DNA from 2 places in the Metabacillus sp. SLBN-84 genome. Region 2 is predicted to be linked to the other one. Evidence: a T-box and tRNA genes for the amino acid it is inferred to sense, from the RefSeq annotation. Region 2 holds a T-box; the other holds one or more tRNA genes.
The links. The T-box of region 2 lies ahead of metG (methionine--tRNA ligase). A T-box ahead of a tRNA ligase gene usually reads a tRNA of that ligase, here a tRNA-Met.
Positions count from the first base shown of each region.

Region 1 (8,788 bases), 650 kb from region 2:
GGATGTACTGCTTCAGGTCATGCTGCATGCCCAAATCGGATCTGATGAAGGCATGTTTTCCATAGATGATGTGATTCGGACGCTGACGGATAAAATGATCCGGAGACACCCTCACGTCTTTGGGACGGCAGAGGCTCGTGATGAGGGAGAAGTCCTTGCCAACTGGCAGGAGATTAAGCGCGCGGAAAAAGGCTCACAGCAGAAGGAGCCGTTCCTAAAATCTGTAGCAGCTTCACTGCCTGCCCTGTCAAAGGCTTTTCATCTTCAGAAAAAAGCGGCTAAGGCAGGCTTTGACTGGGATGATGTGAACCCTGCATGGGACAAGGTGCAGGAGGAAATACAGGAATTCAAACACGAGGCAAAGGGATCAGATTCCAAAAAAGTGCTTGAAGAATTCGGGGACATCCTGTTTGCGCTCGTGAATATCGGAAGATTTTATGACGTAGAGCCAGAAACAGCGCTGACGTCTACTAACCATAAATTCACAAGACGATTCGAATATATTGAAAAGCGGGCTGAAGAGCTGAACAAACCGCTTGAGGACATGTCTTTAGAAGAAATGGACTCTTACTGGAATGAAGCGAAACAAAAGGGCCTGTAAAAAGGGAGTGCTTAAATCATGAGACTGGACAAATTTTTAAAAGTATCAAGATTGATTAAACGCCGGACGCTTGCAAAGGAAGTATCCGACCAGGGCAGGATTACTGTGAACGGAACGGTTGCAAAAGCCAGTTCAACTGTGAAAGAAGGGGACGAGCTCGCAATCCGCTTCGGACAAAAACGCATTACGGCCAAGGTCGAAAAACTGCAGGATTCTTCTAAGAAAGAAGATGCAGCCGGCATGTTCACAATCATAAAAGAAGAAAAGCTAAGCGAAGAATAGTCAGTAAGGGCTTGTTCTATTTTGCCCCCCTTTCTCATAGAAATAGATAAGAATATTTCTAAGAAGAATGCGGGGGCTGGCTATGAATCAATATTATGATAATGGATCACAGTCTAAAGGAACCATCCAGGAGCATGACGTGATTATGAGGGGCCGCAAGCTGCTGGACATCACAGGCGTAACCCATGTAGAAAGTTTTGACAATGAAGAGTTTCTTCTTGAGACGGTCATGGGCGCACTTGCCATTCGCGGGGAAAATCTGCAAATGAAAAACCTGGATGTCGACAAAGGCATTGTCTCCATCAAAGGGAGAGTTTTTGACCTTGTCTACCTGGATGACCAACAGACGGAGAAAGCTAAAGGACTCTTTAGCAAGTTGTTTAAATGACGCTGTCCGTTCAATTCCTGACCATGCTCAGCATGGTCGGATCCGGCTGTTTTATCGGAGTTTCCCTTGATACATACAGCCGTTTCCTCATGCGGTCAAAAAGAGCAAAATGGATTGTGTTTATAAATGACGTCTTTTTCTGGCTGTTTCAGGGACTTCTTTTATTTTACGTTCTTCTCCAGGTTAATGAAGGCGAGTTCAGGGTATACATTCTCCTTGCCCTGCTGTGCGGATATGCTGCCTATCAGAGTCTTTTGAAAAAAATGTATCTGGCGGTTTTGGAATGGATGATAAGGTTTGCTGTCGGACTGTACAGGACAGCTTTAAGTATCGGAGATTTCATGTTGGTCAAGCCTGTCACAGGGCTGACAAAATTGCTCATTGCCATTGTCACCGGACTTGTCATCTTTTTATGGAAGTTGGTAAAATGGCTTTGCAGGCTGATATTCGGAACGCTTAAAGTGCTGATGGCTCCTGTCATCTGGATACTGAAAGGAATGCTTAAACTTGTTCCGGCACGCATACGGAAATTCTTTCACAATTATTTCAAAAAAGCGGCAGGATTTCGTTTGAAAATCTTGAATATGTGTGGTAACTTATGGATTTTATGGAAAAAGAAGAAGTAAGGAGGCTAATGAATGAGTCTCGCTAAAGAACGGAAAATTACCCAGCTTCAGTCACAGTACGTGCAGCAGCAGGAGCGAAAAGACCAGATCATGAAACGGCGGAAACGCGGCCTTATCAGACGGCTGACGTTATTTGGATTAATTGCAGCGGTGACTTCAGTTATTGTCCTTTCGACCCTGATTTCCCAATCAAGCGCCATTGAAGAAAAGGCAGAAGAAAAGAAGAAGCTTGAGAGTAAGCTTGCTGAGCTTGAGAAAGAAGAAAAGGTGCTCGAAGAGGAAATTGTGAAGCTGAACGACGATGATTATATTGCAAAAATCGCACGCCGCGACTATTTTTTATCGGATGAGAACGAAATCATCTTCTCTTTGCCAAAAAAAGGTAAAGAGTAGTGTTGTTGACACTTGATTTTTACATTATGTATAATTAACTATAATGAGTTTTTATGTTTATTAAGGAGGAGCATTTTTTTTATGTCGATAGAAGTTGGCAGCAAGCTGCAAGGTAAGGTAACGGGCATTACAAATTTCGGAGCGTTCGTAGAGCTTTCTGGCGGCACTACAGGACTAGTCCATATCAGTGAAGTCGCTGATAATTACGTGAAGGATATTAACGATCACTTAAAAGTAGGTGACGAAGTTACTGTAAAAGTCATCAACGTAGAGAAAGACGGAAAAATCGGTTTATCCATCAAGAAAGCTATTGATCGTCCTGAGCGCCCAGAACGTCCAGACCGCCCGAACCGCTCAGACCGTCCAAACCGCCCAGATCGTCCAAGAGGAAGATCAAACACAAATGAGTTCCGTCCTAAAGAGAATTTCGAGCAAAAAATGAGCAGATTCCTTAAAGACAGCGAGGATCGCTTATCATCTCTAAAACGCAACACGGAATCAAAACGCGGCGGTCGCGGAGCAAGAAGAGGTTAACTTGCTGCTATCTGATATAAATGCTTAATCGTCAGGAGAGCACATGCGCGTGTGCTTTCTTTTTTTATGGGAAAAATGGCTCCTGAAAACTTTTTTAAACTTTTTGTTGACGAAAGAGACAATCCTTTGTATTATATATCTTGTGCCTAATACAAATGGCTTTTAAAAATGGCGGTGTAGCTCAGCTGGCTAGAGCGTACGGTTCATACCCGTGAGGTCGTGGGTTCGACTCCCTCCGCCGCTACCATTTTTAACTGGCCCGTTGGTCAAGCGGTTAAGACACCGCCCTTTCACGGCGGTAACACGGGTTCGAATCCCGTACGGGTCATCATACAAACCCCGGTTCTCTTATTTGAGAGCCGGGGTTTTTTGTATGCTTTCTCCTTTTGGTTTCCTGCAATTTCTCCCGGTTGCGACTCATTTCTCAGACTGCTTATCCCCTTTTCCTGTAAAATGACCCTGTTTTTCGTGCATTTTGTCGCTATTCAAAAAAACAGTCGAACGTTTCTTGGTATACCGGCCCCTCGTTTGACAAATTCTTTTTTGAGCCTTCTATATAATAGCCGTAATATCAAAAAACGGGGGAATGAAAATATGGAAAAGGTAGAAAGAAGGGTAATCGAGCCGATGACAGAAGTCAGCCTTGAAAAAACGCATCAGTGGTTCAATCGTTCTTTGAACCGTTTTGGGACAAGAATGCAGCTTCTTTTTTTACATAGAGGCCTGCTGTTTGTGCTGATTGGCTTTCTGCTTGGACGGGCTTTAATTCTGACAGAGGTGCTTCCGTTTGCATTGCCGTTTTTCGGAGCCGTTCTGCTGATGAAAAAAGATAAAGCGCTTTTTGCTTCGCTTGCTCTGATCGGAGGAGCAGCCACCATCTCCTGGCAAACCTCTCTCTTTGTCACCGCCTCAATCTTCGTCTTCCTGGTGATGAAAAAGCTGGCATCCTTTCTTTATAAAGACAAGATGAAGGCACTGCCGTTTGTTGTCTTTCTTTCTATGATGGTGACGAGGGTCGGGTACTTTTATCTCCAGGGCCCGCTTACTCTTTACGATTATATGATGGCAGGAGTCGAATCCGGCCTTGCCTTTATCCTTTCGCTCATCTTCCTGCAGAGTCTGCCTCTTCTTTCTGCAAAGAAGTACAAGCAGTCACTTAAGATAGAAGAAATCATCTGCATTATGATTCTCCTTGCCTCTGTCCTGACAGGGTTTGTCGGTGTCACTTATCAGGAACTTCAGGCTGAGCACATCTTTTCACGCTATATTGTCCTGCTGTTTGCCTTTATCGGGGGCTCAAGCATCGGCTGTACGGTCGGTGTGGTAACGGGATTGATTTTGAGTCTTGCAAACGTAGGGAATTTATATCAGATGAGCCTCCTTGCATTTTCGGGGCTTCTTGGAGGCCTGCTAAAAGAAGGGCAGAAGTTTGGGGCGGCAATCGGACTGCTGATTGGATCGCTGCTTATTACCCTGTACGGAGAGGGTTCAACGGATCTGATGAAAAACCTGACAGAATCCGTTATTGCCATCGGTCTGTTTTTGCTGACCCCGAAGGCGATCACCAATAAGCTGGCCAAGCACATCCCTGGTACGAACGAGCACACCCAGGAGCAGCAGCAGTACGTGCGGAAAATCAGGGATGTGACCGCTCACAGGGTCGATCAGTTCTCACAGGTTTTTTATGCTCTTTCTGAAAGCTTTGCCACCTTCTATGAAAAAAGCGAAGAATCAGAAGACCAGCGGGGAACAGACCTGTTCTTAAGCACGATTACGGAAAAAACGTGCCAGACCTGCTTTAAAAAAGAAAGGTGCTGGGTTCAGAATTTTGATACAACCTATGAGTTTATGAAGGCTATTATGGATGAAAGCAAAGAAAATACGTATCACAGCAACCGCAAGCTGAAAAAAGAGTTTGAAAAGTACTGCTCAAAACCGAAAAAGGTGGAAGAGGCTATTGAGCAGGAAATCAACTATTATGATGCGAACGAAAAGCTGAAGCAGCAAGTGCAGGAAAGCAGGCGGCTTGTAGCGGAACAGCTGCTTGGTGTGTCTCAGGTCATGGAGGATTTTTCAAAAGAAATCAAGCGTGAACGGGAGAATCATTTTGTGCAGGAGGAGCAGATTCTCGAAGCGCTCCAGAGCTTTGGCATTGAGATAGGGCACGTTGATATATACAGTCTTGAACAGGGAAATGTCGATATTGAAATGAGCATCCCGTTTTGCAATGGCCACGGGGAGTGCGAAAAAATCATAGCTCCGATGCTGTCTGATATTCTTGAGGAATCCATTATTGTGAAACGTGAGGAATGCTCAAGCTATCCGAACGGCTACTGTCATGTATCGTTCGGGTCTTCAAGAACGTATCGGGTTGATTCGGGTGTTGCCCATGCGGCAAAAGGCGGAGGTCTCGTTTCGGGAGACAGCTACTCAACTATTGAGCTTGGTTTCGGCAAATATGCGATTGCAATCAGCGACGGTATGGGAAACGGAGTAAGAGCCCATTTTGAGAGCAATGAAACCATTAAGCTGCTTCAGAAAATTCTTCAGTCCGGAATTGAAGAAAAGGTAGCGATTAAAACGATAAATTCCATTCTGTCCCTGAGAACGACAGATGAAATTTTTTCCACGCTTGACCTTGCGATTGTCGATCTGCAGGATGCTACATGCAAGTTTCTTAAAATCGGTTCTACGCCAAGCTTTATTAAACGCGGAGACCAGATCATGAAAATACAGGCAAGCAATCTTCCGATGGGCATCATCGATGAGTTTGATGTGGAAGTCGTAGGAGAGCAGCTGAAAGCGGGAGATCTGCTGATTATGATGAGCGACGGCATCTTTGAAGGGCCGAAGCATGTAGAGAACCACGATCTTTGGATGAAGCGGAAGATCAAAGAGCTTGAGACAATGGATCCTCAGGAGGTCGCAGATTTAATTATGGAGGAGGTTATAAGGACACGGGGCGGGAAGATTGAAGACGATATGACCGTTGTCGTTGCTAAAGTCGACCATAATACACCGAAATGGGCATCCATTCCGACTGCGAAACATATTAAAAAGCAAGGGGCGGTTTAACGCTTTAAAGCCTTCTTTCGGAGTATAAAACTCTTTATTACTGGCGAGGATGATACTACATTATTTCCTTGGTGATAAGAGGATATCTGGAGGGGCTGAACCAATGAATAAAGGGAAACTGAAACAAATACTGCTGATAACTGACGGGTGTTCCAATCATGGCGAAGATCCGGTCGCGATGGCTGCTCTTGCAAAAGAACAGGGGATTACGGTTAACGTCATTGGAATACTGGAAGAAAACATTGTAGACCAGGATGCGATCAATGAAATCGAAGGAATTGCCATGTCCGGAGGCGGAGTGAGCCAGGTGGTATATGCTGAGCAGCTGTCACAGACGGTTCAAATGGTCACAAGACAGGCGATGACTCAAACTCTGCAGGGTGTTGTGAACTCCGAACTGCAGCAGATTCTGGGCAAAAAAGTGACAATGGAGGAGCTCTCCCCGGAAAAACGGGGCGAGGTCATGGAAGTAGTCGATGAGCTTGGAGAAACAATCGGCATGGAGATCCTGATTCTTGTTGATACAAGCGGAAGCATGAAACCTAAGCTTCCGACCGTTAAAGAATCTCTGCTTGATTTATCAATCAGCCTGAATTCGAGAATAGGAGAAAATCAATTTTCAGTGTCTGTATTTCCTGGGAAAAAGGAAGAAGTTGAAACGGTCCTTGACTGGACGCCGAAACTTGAATCTCTCTCTTCTATTTTCCCAAAGCTGACAACAGGCGGCATCACGCCTACGGGACCTGCCATTCGCGATGGCATCCATTCGTTTAAGAAAAAGCGTTCGTTAAGGAGCCTGCTTTCAGATGATGAACAATACTTCAATGAATCAAACATGTAATCTTCTGCCCGGCACTGTCGTTGAAGGAAAGTGGCATCATAACAAGTACCGTATTGTAAAGCCGCTTGGACAGGGTGCTACAGGGATCGTTTACTTGGCAGAAGGGAGAAGTGGACTTGCCGCTTTGAAGGTAAGCGGGAACAGCATGTCCATTACGTCCGAAGTGAATGTTCTTAAGCACTTTTCAAAGGTCCGGGGGAGTTCCCTTGGGCCTGCTTTAGTTGATGTAGATGACTGGATACATCCAAGAACGAGAGAGCAGGTTCCATTTTATGTGATGGAATATATCAGCGGAAAGCAATACCTGGATTTCATCAGCAATCAGGGATTGGAATGGATAGGGGTGCTGACGGTTCAGCTGCTGTCGAATTTAGAGGAGCTGCACAGGGCCGGATGGGTATTCGGCGATTTGAAGCCTGAAAATCTGATGGTGGCAGAACGGCCGGTAAAGCTGAGGTTCATTGACGTTGGGGGTACAACTCTGAATGGGAGGTCAATCAAAGAATTCACCGACTTTTTTGACAGAGGGTACTGGGGTCTTGGCACCCGCAGGGCTGAGCCATCCTACGATTTGTTTGCAGCTGCCATGATCGTCATTAACTCTGTTCATCCAAAACGGTTTAAAAAGCAGGATGAGGGCGGCAGACAGCTCATGGAAGTCATTCAGGACCACCCATATTTAAGAAAGCATTCAGCTGTTTTGAAAAAAGCGTTATTGGGAAAATACCACTATGCTGCTGATATGAAAAAGGACTTTCTGACGTCTCTCTATGAGCAGGGTTCAGCACCGCAAAAGCAGCAGAAAAGCCGCGTGCAGACAGGACAGGCTCAAGCGGCAAAACCGTCTCAGGTGCATGGACGGCAAAGCAGAACATCCAAACAGGCGAAAGCAGTGAGACCCGGGCCATCAGGCAATGCAGCAAGTCAGGGGCCGGTCCGTGTAAAAGCAAAAAAGAAAAGCAGGACCGGAGGATGGGTTGAAACCGTCATGATCCTTGCCGCACTTTGCATTATCTACTCGTTTTACGTCTATCACTATCTGATGTAGCGCGAATTTATGGTAAATATGTGAACGGGGGACTTCTTTTTTGCAGGGCTGAAAGCTGTCATGATAGTATGAAGGTACGCAAAGACTATGCTATAAAAGAGGAATGCCATGCTAGAACGTTTCAGACGTTTTCTTACACGCTATAAAGTGAAAGACACAGCAGTCGTCATAGGTGTATCAGGAGGTCCTGATTCACTCGCCCTGCTTCATTTATTTATCCGGCTTAGATCCGAATTCGGCCTGAGTCTTGCTGCGGCTCATGTTGATCACATGTTCCGGGGAGCTGAATCCGCCCTTGAAATGGAATTTGTAAAGGAGTTTTGCCGGAACCATCATGTTCTGTGCGAAGCTGTGCAGATCGATGTCTCGAAGTATGCGGAAGAAAACCCTGAGATGAGCATTCAGAGCGCGGCAAGAGAATGCCGTTATTCCTTCTACGAAAGAGTCATGAAGAAGCATCAGGCTTCGTTCATAGCTTTAGGCCATCATGGCGATGATCAGATCGAGACGATTCTGATGAGAATGACAAGGGGCAGCGCGGGAACAGCGCTTGCCGGGATACCGGAACACAGGGAGTTTGCAGGCGGAAGCATTATCCGGCCTCTGCTTTCAGCTGATAAAAGTGAAATCCTCGAATACTGCAGCCTGAACCATCTGGCTCCAAGGTTTGACCCGAGCAACGAAAAGCTTGATTACACCCGCAACCGCTTCCGTAAACAGGTTCTTCCATTCCTGAAGGAAGAGAACCCGAAAGTGCACGGGAGATTTCAGTATTTCAGCAGGACTTTCAAAGAAGATGAAGAGTTCTTACAGGAATTATCGAAAGAAAAGTTGAATACAGTGTTGAAAAGGAAAGAAAAGCACGAAGCCGAACTCGATATCGATTTGTTCAACACCCTGCCTATGCCTTTACAAAGAAGATGTATTCAACTAATATTAAACTATCTTTATGAAGACCAACCATCTTCCCTTTCTTCTATACATATTGAGAGTCTACAAT
Region 1 is NZ_JBRJIP010000001.1:15,023-23,810, reverse strand. It holds gene yabN (bifunctional methyltransferase/pyrophosphohydrolase YabN) at 1-601, shown strand, start outside; gene RKD52_RS00135 (RNA-binding S4 domain-containing protein) at 620-883, shown strand; gene yabP (sporulation protein YabP) at 966-1,271, shown strand; gene yabQ (spore cortex biosynthesis protein YabQ) at 1,268-1,897, shown strand; gene RKD52_RS00120 (septum formation initiator family protein) at 1,910-2,290, shown strand; gene RKD52_RS00115 (S1 domain-containing RNA-binding protein) at 2,372-2,824, shown strand; tRNA gene RKD52_RS00110 (tRNA-Met) at 2,995-3,071, shown strand; tRNA gene RKD52_RS00105 (tRNA-Glu) at 3,081-3,152, shown strand; gene spoIIE (stage II sporulation protein E) at 3,419-5,899, shown strand; gene RKD52_RS00095 (VWA domain-containing protein) at 6,003-6,740, shown strand; gene RKD52_RS00090 (protein kinase domain-containing protein) at 6,706-7,788, shown strand; gene tilS (tRNA lysidine(34) synthetase TilS) at 7,897-8,788, shown strand, end outside.
Region 1: it encodes a tRNA-Met, which carries the amino acid that the T-box ahead of metG (methionine--tRNA ligase) is inferred to sense. The anticodon was not compared.

Region 2 (8,788 bases):
CCAATTTCCGTACCATGGATATGGCCGCCGGAGGGCAGGGTGCACCTCTAGTTCCCTACACCGAATATATTCTTTATCGGAGTGAGACAAAGGGAAGACTTCTCCAGAATATTGGAGGAATAGGAAATGTTACGGTTCTTCCAAGAGGGGCGTCATTAGGTGATATGGTAGCGTTTGATACAGGACCGGGAAACATGATCATCGATGAAGTGTGTCGCCAATTGTTCGGGGTGAATTATGACAAGGGCGGTAGGATTGCAAAGCAGGGAAAAGTGAATGAGGAGCTGTTATCCTATTGTATGAACCACCCATACATTATGAGCGCTCCTCCAAAATCGACCGGAAGAGAACTGTTTGGAAAACAATACGTCATGAAACTCTTAGAAGAATTTAAAAACCTCTCAAAAGAAGACATAGTCACAACTGTTACCATGTTTACCGCAAAATCTATCGTTGCGAATTACCAGGCCTATGTTTTCCAAAAGACCAAAATAGATGAGGTGATTATAGGCGGAGGCGGCAGCTACAACCACACACTATTGGAAATGATGCAAACCCTTCTTGGAAGCTCCGTTAAAGTGATGACTCAAGAAGAATTGGGTTATTCATCGGAATCAAAAGAAGCAGTGGCCTTTGCTCTTCTTGCAAATGAAACGTACAACGGAAATGCAGGTAACGTCCCATCTGCTACAGGTGCTAAACAGGCTGTTATCCTCGGAAGTTTAACATATCCTCCTAAGGGCAGAAAATAAATTCAGTATGACATGACGCTTTATCCATTCAAGATAAAGCGTCTTTTTATACACTAAAATGATCGCTTCAGCAACCTGGAAATCACTCAACCTCGATCTCTCTTCTCCGCTCCATATACCACTTGTATAGCGAGGCAGCCATCTCCAACGGCACATCACTGACACCGGCATGACGGACCGGCTTAGCCCGGTTGATGGTTCCGATCGATGCGAGGCCGGCCATTTTCTGCAAGATGTTCCGGGTTACTTTTACTTCAATGATTTTATCTCGTTTGGAAACGAATAAACACGTAGTCAGACTGCCGGTTTTGAATTGGACGAAGCGATCGTTCAACGTGTAGCGTGTATTTAAAAAGTCGAGCACCCTTATTCCTTTGATCGTGATGAACAGGACAGCGGATAATATCCACCAAGCTTGTTCCATACCAAGAACGGCCGGTTTGAAATAAAAGAGGGCGGCCGTTGCTGTGATCCAGATCCAGCTCGGCTTAAACATACGGACCCAAAGGGATTTGACTGGCAGGCGAGTCATCTTTGATGTTACCTCATAAGTAGGCAAAATTTCAGATATCATTTCATATGCCCTTTTAACAGGCAAAAATGGATAGAGAGAATTTATCTCAAGGGTATCTTCGCCAAGACTCAGACTGCCTGCACTTATCAGTTTTACTTCTGCAAGTCCTAGCAAGCGTTTCATGATGGATTGATTGATTTCGATCGCCTGCACCTTATCTTTGGATATGGAAAAGGTTGTTTCTTCGATGATACCTTTCGTAATGTAGATGCGTTCATTGTCTGAAGAGATGTGATATTTCCCGTATTTTAAGAATGTCCGCACAATGCCGAAAACTGCTGAAGCAGCAACGAGTATGATGGTGATGACTATAACCAGCCATGCAGAGCTCATGACAGCAGAGAATAGACCTTCTGCTTCTTCTTTCACATGAAAAATCTCATCGATTTTGAAATAAAAAGAGCCGATTATAGGAACAAGCACCAAAAAGCTAAGTGATGTAAAGGATGCTTTTAAAATGGACAATTTGGAAGGTTTAAAATGAGTGGTTCGATTCAAACTCACTCTTTCCGTTTCTTTTTGAGAAGATAATTCGATATTGGCAACGTCAGGAGAGACCGTGGTCGGCCCGCTGTGATCTGCCCTTGCTATATGGGCTTCGATTCGTTCTGAATCTAATTGAGAAATCACTTCAAATTTCACCCCAGCTTCCTCCCCTGTCATTCCCGTTTCAAAACTGGTCGACGTTACATGGAACATCCTGTGAAATAAAGAGGTATGCCGATTCACATTTTGAATGCTCGAAAAGGGGATGGTTCGCTCTGATTTACTGAAAATCCCATTATAAAGGTGAAAAGATTGATCATCCAGTTTGTATTTGTGAGTAAACCACTTCAAGATGATGGAAATAAAGATGATTCCAAAGACCGCGAAAAAAAGAAGCCTGCCATACTCTACAAAAGCAGATTCTGAATCAGCTTTAATAATGAACAAGTAAACAACAAAGAAAATGGAATTCTTGACCAGTTTCCATAAGCGAAAAAGAACAAGCAGTGGATGATATCGTGTCGTCTCTGTCATGATTCGATTTCCTTAATCTTTGCGTAACGGGCAATCTGATGTCTCAATGAAGCAGCTACCTCTTTGGAAAGAGCGGGAATTGTATGGGATGATCCCGTCGTTTCAATAGAAATTGTGCAGAGTCCGTATCTTCTGAGTAACGGACCTTGTTTGGTTGCTACCGATTGGATTTTTGTCATTGGGACTAGCTGATGCTCTTCAAATAAGACGCCGGACTTTACTTGCAAAAACTCTTCATCTACATCGTAGCGCCAGTTTTTATACAGCAAAAACGGGTTGATGCATGACCAGACAGAACCTATTACAGAAATCACTGTTAAGCCGATCAGAATCCAGCCAATCCATTCTTTCCATGAAAAGCGGTAATCCAGGTAAAACAATAGTCCAAGGATCATGAATCCAATAAGGTTCGTGATTGCTTCACTAATAAGCCAAACTTTAACCGCATCCTTGGATAATCTTTTTTCAGGTGCATTCATTTGAGTATACATAAATAGTCACTTCCTAAATGTCTAAACTTTTTTGTTTTCAGGAGAAAAAACCTCTGCTTCCACTCCATTTCCACCATCATTCTATCTCTTTATTCTTATCCTCTTCGAAACACATCCTTATTTTTTACTTAATTCCTATTTTCTTCTAGTAAATACGTGAAGGCAGTCGGCTTATTCCATCTTTGAAGACGCTATCATATGAAGGCTTTTGTTCAAGAACCACTCTGTTTATGTCCTCATCTCTTTTGCTTGATGCTTTGTGAAATGAATCATCTGCAAAGCAGGATCCCAAAAATGCACTGCCCCCGTGTTTTTTACAATTTAAGGTAAGTTTAAGCCGTTGTTTGTTTTAGGTTAATTTTTTCGTTGTATGATGAAAAAAAAGGAGGATTATCATGATTGCCATTTGCAGAAGAGAATTTCTTAGCTTATTTAAAAGTATGAAGTCTGTCATTTTCATCCTGATTATAACCGGGATGACATTTTTGATAGGTGATGTAATGTCCGGCATTCCCCCTCAGGAACTAGAAGAACTCGGTCTTAAAAATGGATACATATCAGGCCTGATGTTCTTAATGTATTTTTTTGGACCGCTGTTTGTAACAAGTCTCTCCCACGACATCATTAATAGGGAAACCCAGAGCAGAACAATGAGATTTCTGATAACAAAAGTAAAACGGGATGACATTGTGCTCGGCAAGTTCTTTGGAATAACAGCTTTCTGGACTGCCTGTCTGTTTGCAGCACTGGTGCTGATTTCGATCTTTACTCAATCATTTTATCTTCTTCCTTTTATTGAAAACATCGTTTTCTTGTCCTATTTCATCGCACTGAGCCTGCTGATGAGCATCATAATCGGCCGCCCTGCCCTGACGATGTTTTCAGGAATCATATTGAGCATAGCTCTGCCGGTAATCGGAATATGGGGCCTTGTGAGTGACAGCAATATGATTATTAATATCCTGAGTGTTTTTACGCCCTACTATTTCTTCAGTTTTACAGACACTCCGGCTCTCAGTTATTTAACGCTTATTTTAACCTTGCTTATGGTGATGGGATCGGTCATTATCTTCAGAAAGAGGGATTTTTAATGAACGTGATTGAAACGAAGTCTCTGACAAAGAAATATGGAGCAACTACAGTCGTTAACGACATTTCATTAACAATTGAAGCAGGAGAGATTTTTGGATTTCTTGGTACAAATGGCGCCGGTAAATCAACATTTATTAATATGATAACTGGCATCATCCTGCCTACTTCCGGTGAATACAAGCTTCTCGGTTCAGGCATGGACGAGATAGAAAAAATGAAAGACAAAATTGGCGTCCTTCCTGATTATTCATCCTTTTATGATGACCTATCCCCTTTGCAGCACCTGGAGTTTTATTCGAGCATCCTTAAGACGAAAAAAAGCAGAACTGATTTACTCCATCTGCTGAATCGCGTCGGTTTAAGTGAGGCAGCTCACAGGAAAACCAAGAAATTTTCTTTTGGGATGAAAAAAAAGCTGGGAATTGCGCAGGCCCTCATTAATGATCCTGACCTTATCTTTCTGGACGAACCAACCTCAGGTGTAGATGCGGAATCCATCCTTGACATACACTCGCTGATTCTTGAACTCCATAAAGAAGGAAAAACCATTTTCATGACGTCCCATAATCTTGACGAGGTAGAAAAAATCTGCACAAAGATCGGCATTATGAGAGACGGCACGATCAGCAGTCTTGGTTCGATGGACCAGCTGAAAAAGCAGCATCAAAAAGCGTACAGAGTATCAATCAAACTAAGGCAGGATATAGGCAGCAAAAAGACCGTGCTGAAGAAAGTCCTTTCAGGCATGGCTGATGATATTGTGTATACGAATGAATATGTCCATTTTACAGTAGCAGAAGAACATAAAATTTCAGCCGTCATCCGTGCCATGATTATCTCTGATCTTGATATCTTACGTGTTGAAGTAGAGGAGCCCACTCTTCAGGATATCTTTCTTCGTAAGGAACAGAGCGTTGTTTAGGGGGATAATTGCCCAATGAAATGCTTTTTTCTATAAAAAATAAAAAATGACACTTAAAAAAGCCCTGATTCTTAATCAGGGCTCTCACTCATTCTTATTGAAACAGTTTCGCAACCGTGCTGTCAGGCAGTGCTTTTACTCCGCCGACAATTTCATATTCTTCAACCAGATCAGAATAATACTGAACAGTCTCTTTTGTCGTTGTTTTTGGCTCATTTGGATCAGTTAGAATGATACCGTTCGACCAGCCTGCTGCAAGTGCAGAAGCAGACAGGGCATCAGGGAAATCAGCGCCAGTAGCGATGAACGGATAGTCCATGTCATAGATTCCTTCCTCAAATGCATAATCTACAATCTGAGTGTTTGTTGTATAACGGTTGCTTCCGCCAAGTCTGGTCATATCCGGAAGGGATGCAGCTGCTTTAGCAGAAACGACTGAAGATCCGCCCGCAACAATGGAGTAGTCCGCACCAGCTGTTTTCACATACGTCTTAACAACGCCCGGAAGATCAGCGCTGCGCGTTAGAAGAATTGGAGCTCCAATGATTCCTGCAACAGGAGCGATGGAAAGGGCATCCGGATAATTTTCACCAGAAGCTACAACGATTCCGCCATCAACTCCTACTTCTTTTGCCACTTTTACAGATGTTTCGTATCTGTCATTTCCAGCGATTCGGACAATTGTTTTTACTCCGTTATTTTTCAGTTGAGTTTCAACATCAGCTGAAATAACGCCAGTTCCGCCAATCAGATAAACCTTTGTTACGCCAAGGTCTTTTAATTTTGCCAGCACTTTTGTTGGTACAGCCTTTGTGTCTGTAAGAAGAAGCGGAGCCTCGTGCTTCACAGCAAGCGGAGTCGCACTCAGTGCATCCGGATAATTTCTTCCAGTAGCAAGAACAGCCACATCTGACTCAAGCCACTCATCAGCAAGCGCCACTGATGTGTCAAAGCGGTTTTCTCCCGCATAGCGGTAAGTAGGCGCTGTTTCTGCTGCACTTACTTGGGCAAACGGAAGGCTTAAAGCAAATAACGCAGATAGTACAATCGTTTTTTTCATGTAAAGATCCCCCTGTATTTAATCTATCAAACTTCTCTATTATACTTTTTGAAAGAATAAAACGGAATGCAATATATTACAATTTTTTACATAAAAAGTCTAAAATTTTTCGACAAATCCCCCCCTTTACAATCTTCCTTCTTTTGGATAAAATGAGAACAAATGAAAAGCGATGAGAAGGAAAAGTACATGCAGGGACACCTCCAAAGAGAGCTTCGGCAGCTGAAAAGAAGCGTGGCAGCCCGCACGGAAAATGACCTTTGAGCTTCACACCGAACGTGCACGTGCACAAGTAGACTGTGACGTGGTTGCCGACGTTACAACGGCATACGTATCAGGCTTTCATGCCCCGTACGGACAAAGGCAGGTCAATTGACCTGTAAACTAAGGTGGTACCGCGACTTCAAACCTCGTCCTTAGACTGTTTCAGTCTATGGACGGGGTTTTTTTGCGTGGAAAAGGAGGAAAAATAATGAGTATTTTTATTGGAGGAGCTTGGCCGTATGCAAATGGATCCCTGCATATCGGACATATTGCCAGTCTTTTGCCGGGTGATCTTCTGGCCCGCTATTACAGGCTTAAAGGAGAAAGGGTACTGTATGTTTCAGGGAGTGACTGCAATGGAACACCTATTTCAATCAGAGCCAGACAGGAAAACGTGGAGGCAGCTGTTATTGCAGACCGCTATCACCAGGAATTTTCCGATTGTTTCAGAAGACTTGGCTTTACGTATGACTGCTATACACGAACAGATGCGCCCCATCACCACAGGACCGTCCAGGAAATTTTCCTTTCTTTACTTGGGAACGGGGCTCTTTACGAAAAAGAAACCCGGCAGGCATACTGCGGACATTGTGAACAGTTTTTGCCCGACCGGTATGTGGAAGGCGTTTGTCCCTCCTGTTCATCGCGGGCCCGGGGAGATCAGTGTGACGTGTGCTCTGCCATTCTCGACCCGCTTGATCTGATTGACAAAGAATGCAAGCTTTGCGGGCATGAGCCTGAAGCCAGAGAAACCGCCCACTATTATTTCAGTCTTGCTTCCCTTCAGGGAGCGCTGGAAGAGTATGCTCTCGAAAACGGTTCAAATTGGCGGGAAAATGCGGTGAATCTCACAAAACGATACCTGTCAGAAGGCCTTCAGGACAGGTGTGCCACACGTGATCTGCCGATTGGCGTGCCGGTTCCGGTCAAAGGCTATGAAAAGAAAAAAATCTATGTCTGGATCGAGGCGGTATCAGGCTATCTATCTGCAAGCAGGCTCTGGGCGGAAGATAACGGAGAGAACTGGAAAGACTTCTGGAATGATGATGCTTCCTCTTACTACGTTCACGGCAAGGATAACATTCCGTTTCACACCATCATCTGGCCTGGTATCCTTACAGCCCTTGGCGGACTGAAACGGCCTGAGCATATCATCTCCAGTGAGTATGTAACCCTTGAAAAAAGAAAGCTGTCCACCAGCCAGAACTGGGCTGTCTGGGCGCCTGATCTTCTTGAACGCTATCATCCCGATTCCATCCGCTATTTCCTGACGATTAACGGTCCGGAAAAAAGAGACACCGATTTTTCGTGGAGAGAATTTATCCATTCTCACAACGGAGAGCTGCTTGGAGCTTTTGGAAATCTTGTAAACCGGACGTTAAAGTTTATTGAAAAGTCATTTGATGGAACGATTTCAGGATCAGCTGATCAAGGGATTGAACAGGAAATGAAGGCTCTCTATTATCAGACAGGAGCACTGATAGAAAGCGGTCAGTTCAAAGCCGCGCTTGAAACCATTTTCGCTTTCATCCGGCATTTGAATAAATACTTTGATGAAAAGAAACCATGGATTTCAGTCAAGCAAGATAAAGAAGACTGCCAAAAAGTACTTTTCACCTGTACGCTGGCCATTGCCAACTTGTCGGTTATCCTGCAGCCTTTTCTGCCTTTTTCCTGCCTCAAATTACAGGAGACATTGAACCTATCAGCAGAAGCATGGACATTTTTAGAGCAGCAGTCATTTACCGTTCAGGATGTGAACCCGCTGTTTGAACGGATTGATCCAGAGAGGATTGGAGAGGAAACAGAAAGGCTTAAAAAGTAACATTCTACGCAGCACAAAGGAGAATGGCGCCCTTATGCGACGCTATCCTTTGAAAAGTGGCGGCACTTCGGGGAATGGCACCACTAATGGGGACTCTACCCCTTGAAAAGTGGCTCCACTACGGCGAATGGCGCCACTTATGGGGACTCTACCCCTTGAAAAGTGGCTCCACTACGGGGAATGGCGCCAATAATGGGGACTCTACCCCTTAAAAAGTGGTTCCACTACGGGGAATGGCGCCACTTATGGCGACGCTACCCCTTGAAAAGTGGCTCCACTACGGGGAATGGCGCCACTTATGACGACGCTACCCCTTGGAAAGTGGCTCCACTACGGGGAATGGCGCCACTTATGGCGACGCTACCCCTTGGAAAGTTGGTAGGTCAACACTAAACTAGACAGTTTTTTTAAGGTGTCTTTGTTTGTATTCATTCGGGCTTATGTAACCTAATGTTCTGTGGATTCGAACATCATTAAACCAATGAACGTGCTGATTAAATTCGTGTGTTAACTCTTCTAAACTGGCAAAATGACGACGTTTTACAAACTCTGTCTTGATGATTTTGAACGTGGCTTCAGCTACCGCATTATCGTAGGGGCAGCCTTTCATACTTAGTGATCGTTTGATTCCAAACGTCTCTAAAGCGTCGATGTCGTTGATATTTTGTGATACAAGTTCAAAGGTATAGCTATTTCGTCTTATATTTACTGACAGCCTTTAAATACGAACATAAATAAAGAAAATACATAAAATGTTCGTTTTTTACTTGTATCTCTCACATCAGTCT
Region 2 is NZ_JBRJIP010000001.1:669,459-678,246, reverse strand. It holds gene anmK (anhydro-N-acetylmuramic acid kinase AnmK) at 1-752, shown strand, start outside; gene RKD52_RS03300 (PH domain-containing protein) at 835-2,346, opposite strand; gene RKD52_RS03295 (PH domain-containing protein) at 2,343-2,837, opposite strand; gene RKD52_RS03290 (ABC transporter permease) at 3,233-3,928, shown strand; gene RKD52_RS03285 (ATP-binding cassette domain-containing protein) at 3,928-4,851, shown strand; gene RKD52_RS03280 (cell wall-binding repeat-containing protein) at 4,946-5,911, opposite strand; T-box leader at 6,075-6,332, shown strand; gene metG (methionine--tRNA ligase) at 6,384-8,000, shown strand; partial or broken gene RKD52_RS03270 (IS3 family transposase) at 8,395-8,646, opposite strand.